Regions from separate parts of the Desulfurispora sp. genome, predicted to be linked through region 2. Evidence: riboswitches for the same ligand, from Rfam matches in the RefSeq annotation. Region 2 holds a riboswitch; the other holds the start of a gene.

Region 1 (4,195 bases), on a different contig from region 2:
TGCCGGATAGTACGCCGGTACCCAGACCGCTGTGTACGGCCTGGATTACGGCCTGGTTGCTACCCAGTTCCAGAAATGTGGGGAAGTAATTCAGATCGATCTGGTGTTCAGCCAGCTTTTTTTCCAGTAGCCGGCGAGTGCAGGAGCCGCTTTCGCGGGCAATCAGAGGTTCGCGCAGCAGCTCTTCGGTTGCCAGGGTGGCGCCGTTGTAGGGATGCCAGGTGGCGGTAATAAAAACCAGTTCATCCTCCAGCCAGGGCTGTGTTTCTATAGCCTCAACAGGTGTACCCTCACCCAGGATGCCCAGATCGACCTCCCTATCCTGCAGCCAGCGGGCTACCGCCTGGCTGTTGCCCACTTTCAGGCTGATTTTTACGCCCGGATGTTTTTCCCGGAAGCCGCCGATAAAGCAGGGCAGAAGAATCTCGGCTGTCATGCCGGTGGCTCCCAGCATCAGGTGACCGCTCTTGAGTCCTTCCAGTTCGCTCACTATAGCCCGGATTTTTCTGTAGTGGCGCATGAGCTGTTTTACTTCTGGGTAAAGAAGCCGTCCGGTTTCGGTGAGCACCACTTTTTTGTCGTTGCGTTCCAGCAGCGTGGCCCCCAGCTCTTCCTCCAGCGACTTGATTTGAAAGCTCACTGCCGGCTGGCTCATGCCCAGTTGCCCGGCCGCCCGGGTGAAGTTGCGCAGTTCGGCAACCAGCAGGAAGGTTTCCAGTTGTTTGATGTTCATGCGGAGCTACCTCGCTTTGCCAGATGTAAAAAGGTCTCTTGTTGACGACCGGTTCATGATAAAATAATATTGTTTAATGCCGGTGCATGGCAATACATTTCATATAATTTTCAAAATTTAAACAATAACACCAGCTTTCGGTTAAGTGAGCGAAGTCAAGAACAGGTATGGAACGGGATGGGATGTCTGTGCGCTGTGTAATCATTGCCGGTGGAGAAATGGGTGATTATGCCGGATACAGGTCGCTGTGCACGCCGGAAACCCTGGTGATCTGTGCGGACAGCGGGCTGCACCATGCCCGGGAAATGGGTGTGGTGCCGTCCTTGATCATTGGCGATATGGATTCGGTGGCACCCGATTTGCTGGAGGCTTACCGTATGGCGGGCTGCCAGATTCTGCGTTATCCCCGGGACAAAGACGAGATAGATACCGAGCTGGCCATCGAGCAGGCCCTGGCCCGCGGGGCCGGGGAGATATTCCTGCTGGCCTGTACGGGCAGCCGGTTGGATCAAAGTCTGGCCGCGCTGCACCTTTTGGGCCGGCTGGCCCGGCAGGGGATAAGCGCGGTATTGCTGGGACCGGGACACCGGGTGACGGTGGCCGCGCCACAGCGGCCGGCCGTACTGCACTGCCGGCCGGGCAGCGTCTTTTCTATTTTGCCGCTTACCGAAATAGCCCGGGGTGTAACTGCTTCTGGCTTGAAATGGCCCCTGGAAAATGCCGATTTGCACCTGGGCCGTCCTTTTACTGTAAGCAATGAAGTGCTGCAGGGTGAAGTGCGGGTCTCCTTGCGGGAGGGCTTGCTGCTGCTCATGGAAATTGATACGGGTACGGGTTAGCAAAAATTGCTGCCAAAAGCGCGGTTCGGTTTTGTTTATCCGGATATTTTATGTTACAATTGTAGCACAGCAAAATGATGCCGTCCGGGGGAGCGCCGCCAGGGCGCTGAGAAAGGCCAGAGCCTGACCCTTAGAACCTGATCCGGGTAATGCCGGCGCAGGGAGTGAACAGGCTACACTTTGGGCAGCTGTTTGATCAGGCACGGAGTGTGCTTCCCCGGTATCTTACGGTCAGGCGGGGCAGCGCACTTTTTTGTTTTATGCCCGGCAGAAGAAGTTCCGCTGATGTCTGATCATTGTTGGAGGAGTGGTCGGGTGGACTGGGTGATCTTCAGTGACTTCGACGGCACCATCACTCTGGAAGATACTTGCAACATGCTCATGCGCCGGTTCGGTTCCTCCAGGTCCTGGCAGTACGCTCGGGCCTGGGAAAAAGGGGAGTTGGACACCCGGCAGTGTACGGAATTAATCTTTCAGGATATGGAGCTGACCGAGGAAAAGGTGCGACGGGTGATTGATCAGGCCCGGGTGGATCCGCACTTTGAGACCTTTCTGGCCCGGTGCCGTGGGAAGAACATACCGGTTTATATCCTCAGCGACGGCTTCGATTATATTATCCACGCCCTGCAGCAGCGGGGCGGCTGGCCGGTGCGGGTCTTTGCCAATAAGTTGTCCTTTCCGGCCGGTTACCGTCTGGAATACCCGCACCACAACCCGCAGTGCGGTCGCTGCGGCACCTGCAAGAGTACGCTGGTGCAGGAGCTGGCCGGAACCGGGGCGCGCAAAATCTATATAGGTGACAGTACATCGGATTTCTGTGCGGTAAAGCACTGCGATGTGGTGCTGGCCAAAGGCCGGCTGGCCGATTACTGCCGGGAAAAGGGTATCGAGCACCGGGTGATTCGCGGTTTTGCCGATGTGCTGGAATGGCTGGTCAGTCAGGAGGTGTAGATGGTGAAAGTGCTGCTGAACGGCCGGGAGTATGAGCTGCCCGGAGAAATCAGTTTGCAGCAGCTGGTGGAACAAAAGGGCTACAATCCCGCCACCATAATTGTGGAGCTCAACTACAACCTGGTAAAAAGAGAGCAGTGGGGGGAAGTGCTTCTGCAGGAAAATGACCAGATAGAGATACTGCGTTTTGTGGGAGGTGGCTGATTTGTCACAGGAACAAACAAAAGACAGACTGGTAATCGGTGATCGGGAGCTGGAAAGCCGCCTGTTTCTGGGTACGGGCAAGTTTGCAACCAACCGGCTGATTCCCCGGGTGGTGGAAGCGGCCGGCTGCCAGGTGGTAACCGTGGCCGTGCGCCGGGTGGATCCGGACTTTGCCGAAGAAGACGTGCTCACCTATTTGCCGCCCGGCTGTATCCTGATGCCCAACACCTCGGGGGCGCGCAACGCCCGGGAGGCTGTGCGCATCGCCCGGCTGGCCCGGGAGGCCGGACTGGGCAACTGGGTGAAGATAGAAGTGATCACCGATAATAAATATTTGCTCCCCGATAATTACGAAACGCTGAAAGCCACCGAGATTCTGGCCGGGGAAGGCTTTGTGGTGCTGCCCTACATGAGCCCGGACCTGATGGTGGCCAAACAGCTGGTGGAGGCCGGTGCAGCGGCGGTAATGCCTCTGGGGGCACCCATTGGCAGCAATCGGGGACTGCGGACCAGGGAACTGATCCGGATCATGATTGAGGAGATTGAACTGCCTGTAATTGTGGATGCCGGCATCGGCCGCCCTTCCGAAGCGGCCGAAGCCATGGAAATGGGGGCCGCCGCCGTGCTGGTGAACACGGCCATAGCCACGGCCAGCGACCCGGTGCTGATGGCGGCCGCTTTCGGCCAGGCTGTACAGGCCGGGCGCCGGGCTTATCTGGCCGGCCTGGGCCCCGTTCGCTTTCAGGCCAGCGCTTCCTCTCCCCTGACCGGTTTTTTGCGCGAGGGTGAATGATATGAGCTATTACGAAGAAGTATATCTGCCCGTCTGCCAGGGCGTAGATGAAAACACCTTCAGCAACGTCACAGCGGCCGATGTGCGCAGGGCTCTGGGGAAAACCCGGCTCGGCGAGCACGACTACCTGGTGCTGCTGTCACCCCGGGCCGAGGAGTATCTGGAGGAAATGGCCTGGAAAGCGCACCGCCTGACGGTGCAGCACTTCGGCCGGGTGATCCAGCTCTACACCCCGCTCTACCTGGCCAACTACTGTGTGAACCGGTGTGCCTACTGCGGTTTTGGGGCTCACAATAAAATCAAGCGGGACCGGCTGACACCGGCCGAGGTGGAGCAGGAAGCGCGGGCCATATCGGGCATGGGCTTCAAGCATATCCTGATTCTCACCGGCGAGTCCCGGCACCATTCGCCTGTTTCCTATATCCGGGAATGTGTGCAGGTGCTGAAAAAATATTTCTCCAGCATCAGTATAGAAATTTACCCTCTGACCGAAGAGGAGTACGGCGAATTAATTGCTGCCGGTGTGGATGGCCTGACCATTTATCAGGAAGTCTATGATCCGGCGGTATACGACCGGGTGCACCTGGCCGGACCCAAAAAGGACTATCATTTTCGCCTGGATGCTCCCGAGCGGGCCTGTCGGGCCGGTATGCGCACCGTCAATGTGGGAGCACT
Region 2 (4,195 bases):
ACGAGTATGTGGACCCGGCTTTTGGAACCGGCGCGGTGAAAATTACCCCCGCTCATGATCCCAATGACTTTGAGGTAGGCCAGCGCCACGGTTTGCCCCAGGTCATCGTGATCAACAAGGATGCGGTGATGACGGCCGAGGCGGGCGTCTACCAGGGCCTGGACCGCTGGGAGTGCCGCAAGAAGCTGGTGCGGGATCTGGAAAGCCAGGGGTATCTGGTAAAGATTGACGACCACAACCATGCCGTGGGGCACTGTTACCGCTGCAACACGGTTATTGAGCCCATGCTCTCCAAACAGTGGTTTGTGCGCATGAAGCCGCTGGCCGGGCCGGCTATTCAGGTGGCCGAGAGCGGGCGGGTGAAATTCATACCGGAACGGTTTACCAGGATTTATTTGAACTGGCTGGAGAACATCCGGGACTGGTGCATCTCCCGCCAGCTGTGGTGGGGCCACCGCATTCCGGTCTGGTACTGCGCGGACTGCGGGGCCACCATCGTATCCCGGGACGATCCCGCCCGCTGCAGCGGCTGCCAGGGCAGTAATCTAACCCAGGATCCTGATGTGCTGGACACCTGGTTTTCTTCCGCCCTGTGGCCTTTTTCCACCCTGGGCTGGCCCAACCAGACCGTGGATCTGGCCTGCTATTACCCCACCACCGTACTGGTCACCGGGCGGGACATCATCTTTTTCTGGGTGGCCCGGATGATTTTCAGCGGGCTGGCTTTTATGAACGATGTTCCCTTCCGCCATGTGTTCATCCACGGTCTGGTGCTGGATGCCATGGGGCGCAAGATGAGCAAGTCCCTGGGCAACGGGGTGGACCCCATTGATGTAATTGAGAGCCACGGTGCCGACAGCCTGCGCTTCATGCTGGTGACGGGTAACACGCCGGGCAATGACCTGCGCTTCCACTTTGAAAGGCTGGATGGGGCGCGCAACTTTGCCAACAAAATCTGGAACGCTTCGCGCTTTGTGCTGATGAATCTGCAGGATTACCAGCCCGGTCAGGTGCCGGAGCGGGAGAAACTGCTTCTGGCCGACCGCTGGATTATCAGCCGCCTGCAGCAGGTGATTGGGGAAGTTACGGAGTATCTGGAAAAATACGAACTGGGTGAAGCGGCCCGCGTGCTGTATGATTTCATCTGGAGTGAGTTCTGCGACTGGTATATCGAGCTGGCCAAGCCGCGTCTGTACCGGTCGGAAGGCGAGCAGCGCCAGGTGGCCCAGTATGTGCTGGCCAGCGTGCTCAAGACCACGCTGGAATTGCTGCATCCCTTCATGCCCTTTATCACCGAGGAGATCTGGCAGCGCCTGCCGGGGCATGGACAGACCATCATGAAGGCACCCTGGCCCAAACCGGCCTCTCTGTATCGCGATCCGGTCGCCGAGCAGCAGATGGATGTGCTGGTGGAGATTATCCGTTCTATCCGGCATATCCGCAGTGAGATGAATGTGCCGCTGGGCAAACAGGCTGACGTGGTGCTGCTCTGTCCGGACGCCGGAACCAGAAGCCTGCTGGAGTCCTGCCGGGCCGACATTGATCATCTGGCTACAGCCCGGACGACGATAGTGGCGGAAATGGCCAGCAGGCCGGAACAGGCGGCCCATGCTGTGGCCCGCGGTGTGGAAATATACCTGCCGCTGAAAGGGTTGATTGACATAGACCGGGAAAAGGCCAGACTGCAGAAAGAACTGCAGGCAGTGGAGAAGGATCTGGCCCGGGTGAGCGGCAAGCTGGGCAACCAGGGCTTTTTGAGCAAGGCGCCGCCTGAAGTGATTCAGAAAGAAAAGGAAAAAGAGGCCGAACTGTCCGATAAGGCGGCCGCCTTGCAGCGCCGCTTGCAAATGCTGGGCTGATATTGTAAGATAACATAAAATTCATCATTAACGGGGAGCTCATGTTATGGGCTGAGAAAGGGCTTTAAGCACCTGACCCGCAGAACCTGAACGGGGTAATGCCCGCGGAGGGAAGTGCTTGCTGAGGATTTACCAGCGCATCCTGAAGCCGGGGTGCGCTTTTACTTTTTGGGGGAGTATAAAACAAAGTGAACGGGAGGATGGAGCAATGACCCAGCTGGAAGCGGCCCGGGCCGGTAAGATTACTGAGGCCATGGAGCAGGTAGCTGAAAAGGAAAAAATAGCGGTGCAGGAAGTTTGCCAGGGAGTGGCCCGGGGAGAGATCGTCATTCCCGCCAATGTACGTCATGAAAATATCCAGCCGGCCGGGGTGGGCAAAGGACTGCGGGTCAAGGTGAATGCCAATATTGGTACATCCACCGCTTATCCCGAGTTGGCACCGGAGCTGGAAAAACTGGCTGCGGCGCTGGAGGCGGGCGCGGACAGTGTGATGGATTTGAGCACGGGCGGCGATTTGCCGGCCATCCGGCAGGAGATCATCGCCCGCTGCCCGGTGATGCTGGGCACCGTGCCGGTATACCAGGCCTGGGTGGAGGCGGCCCGGCGCGGTGGGCACATTCTGGACATGAGCGAGGATGAGCTGTTTGCCGTGATTGAGGAGCACGCCCGCAGCGGGGTGGACTTCATCACCGTGCACTGCGGGGTGACCAGTCAGGTGATCCGCACGCTCAAAGAGCAGGGCCGGGTGACCGACATTGTCAGCCGGGGTGGCTCCTTCATGGCCGCCTGGGTGCTCCATCACGGGCGAGAAAACCCGCTCTACAGCCAGTTCGACCGCCTGCTGGAAATCTGCCGGCAGTATGATGTAACCTTAAGCCTGGGGGATGGGCTGCGGCCGGGCGCCCTGGCCGATGCCACCGACCGGGCCCAGGTGGCCGAACTGCTGGTGCTGGGCGAGCTGGTGGACCGGGCCCGCCGGGCCGGTGTGCAGGTGATGGTGGAAGGCCCGGGTCACGTGCCTCTGCACCAGGTCGCGGCCAATATTCAGCTGCAGAAGTCGCTCTGCCAGGGGGCGCCGTTCTATGTGCTGGGGCCGCTGGTGACCGATGTGGCGCCGGGCTACGACCACATTACTTCGGCCATTGGCGGTGCGCTGGCGGCCTGGGCGGGAGCCGACTTTCTGTGCTATGTCACGCCGGCCGAGCACCTGGGACTGCCCACGGTGGAGGACGTCCGGGCCGGGGTGATTGCGGCCCGCATTGCCGGTCATGCCGCCGACATTGCCCGCGGCCTGCCGGGAGCGCTGGAATGGGACCGGGCCATGGCCCAGGCCCGGCGGGCCCTGGACTGGGAAGAGCAGCTGCGGCTGGCTATAGATCCCGTGCGGGCCCGCCAGGTGCGGGAGCAGCGCAACCAGGCCGGAGCCCAGGCCTGCTCCATGTGCGGAGACTTTTGTGCCATGCAGTTGGTGGCCGATTATTTGGGCAAAGATTTTATGCCCTGCTGATTTCTCTAAAGCCCTGCTGACAGGCGGGGCTTTTGCTGTTATCATTGCATTTGAGGGGTAATGATTATTAAAAAAGGAGTTAGCAACAGGTGAACTACCAGCAAGCGCTTGAATTTCTGCAAAACCTAACCAAATTCGGCATAAATTTGGGCCTGGGCCGCATCACCCACCTGCTCGGGCTGCTGGGCAACCCGCAGGAAAAGCTGCAAATCGTCCACATCGGCGGTACCAACGGTAAAGGTTCCACCTCGGCCATGGTGGCTGCCGTCCTGCAGGAGGCGGGCTATCAAACCGGCGTTTTCACTTCCCCGCACCTGCACGACTACACCGAGCGTTATTGCATCAACGGCCGGCCGGCCGACCGGGAGGACCTCGCCGCTCTGCTGACCGAAATGCGGCCATATCTGGAAAAAATGGTTGATGACGGCCTGGAACACCCCACCGAGTTCGAGGTGTGCACAGCGCTGGCCTTCCTCTACTTCTACCGCCGGCAGGTGGACTATCTGGTGCTGGAAGTGGGTCTGGGCGGGGCCATTGATTCGACCAATGTGGTCCACCCGCTGGTTGCGGTGATCACCAATGTGGCCCTGGATCATATGGATTATCTGGGCCAGACCATTGGCGAGATCGCCACGGCCAAAGCGGGGATTATCAAACCAAACACACCCGTGGTAACGGCGGCAACCGGCGAGGCGCTGGATGTGATTCAGGATTTCAGCCGGCGCCATGCCGCCCCCCTGTACGTGGTGGGGCGGGATATTACCTGGCAGGAAAAGTCCTTCCGCTTTGAACGCCAGGTGATTGATGTGCAGGGCCGTTTGGCGATGTA

Evidence for each region. A riboswitch is a leader RNA that binds a small molecule or an ion and turns the genes downstream of it on or off. The one in region 2 is predicted to bind thiamine pyrophosphate.
Region 1: another riboswitch for thiamine pyrophosphate. It lies ahead of ACUVTU_RS06310 (MtnX-like HAD-IB family phosphatase); the one in region 2 lies ahead of thiC (phosphomethylpyrimidine synthase ThiC).

The regions. Positions count from the first base shown of each region.
Region 1 covers NZ_JBRAJI010000017.1:11,971-16,165, reverse strand. Annotated here, with positions in the region: gene ACUVTU_RS06320 (LysR substrate-binding domain-containing protein) at 1-733, opposite strand, end outside; gene ACUVTU_RS06315 (thiamine diphosphokinase) at 922-1,572, shown strand; TPP riboswitch at 1,649-1,754, shown strand; gene ACUVTU_RS06310 (MtnX-like HAD-IB family phosphatase) at 1,888-2,523, shown strand; gene thiS (sulfur carrier protein ThiS) at 2,524-2,727, shown strand; gene ACUVTU_RS06300 (thiazole synthase) at 2,729-3,520, shown strand; gene thiH (2-iminoacetate synthase ThiH) at 3,522-4,195, shown strand, end outside.
Region 2 covers NZ_JBRAJI010000002.1:42,895-47,089, forward strand. Annotated here, with positions in the region: gene ACUVTU_RS01015 (valine--tRNA ligase) at 1-1,859, shown strand, start outside; TPP riboswitch at 1,881-1,990, shown strand; gene thiC (phosphomethylpyrimidine synthase ThiC) at 2,068-3,366, shown strand; gene ACUVTU_RS01025 (bifunctional folylpolyglutamate synthase/dihydrofolate synthase) at 3,456-4,195, shown strand, end outside.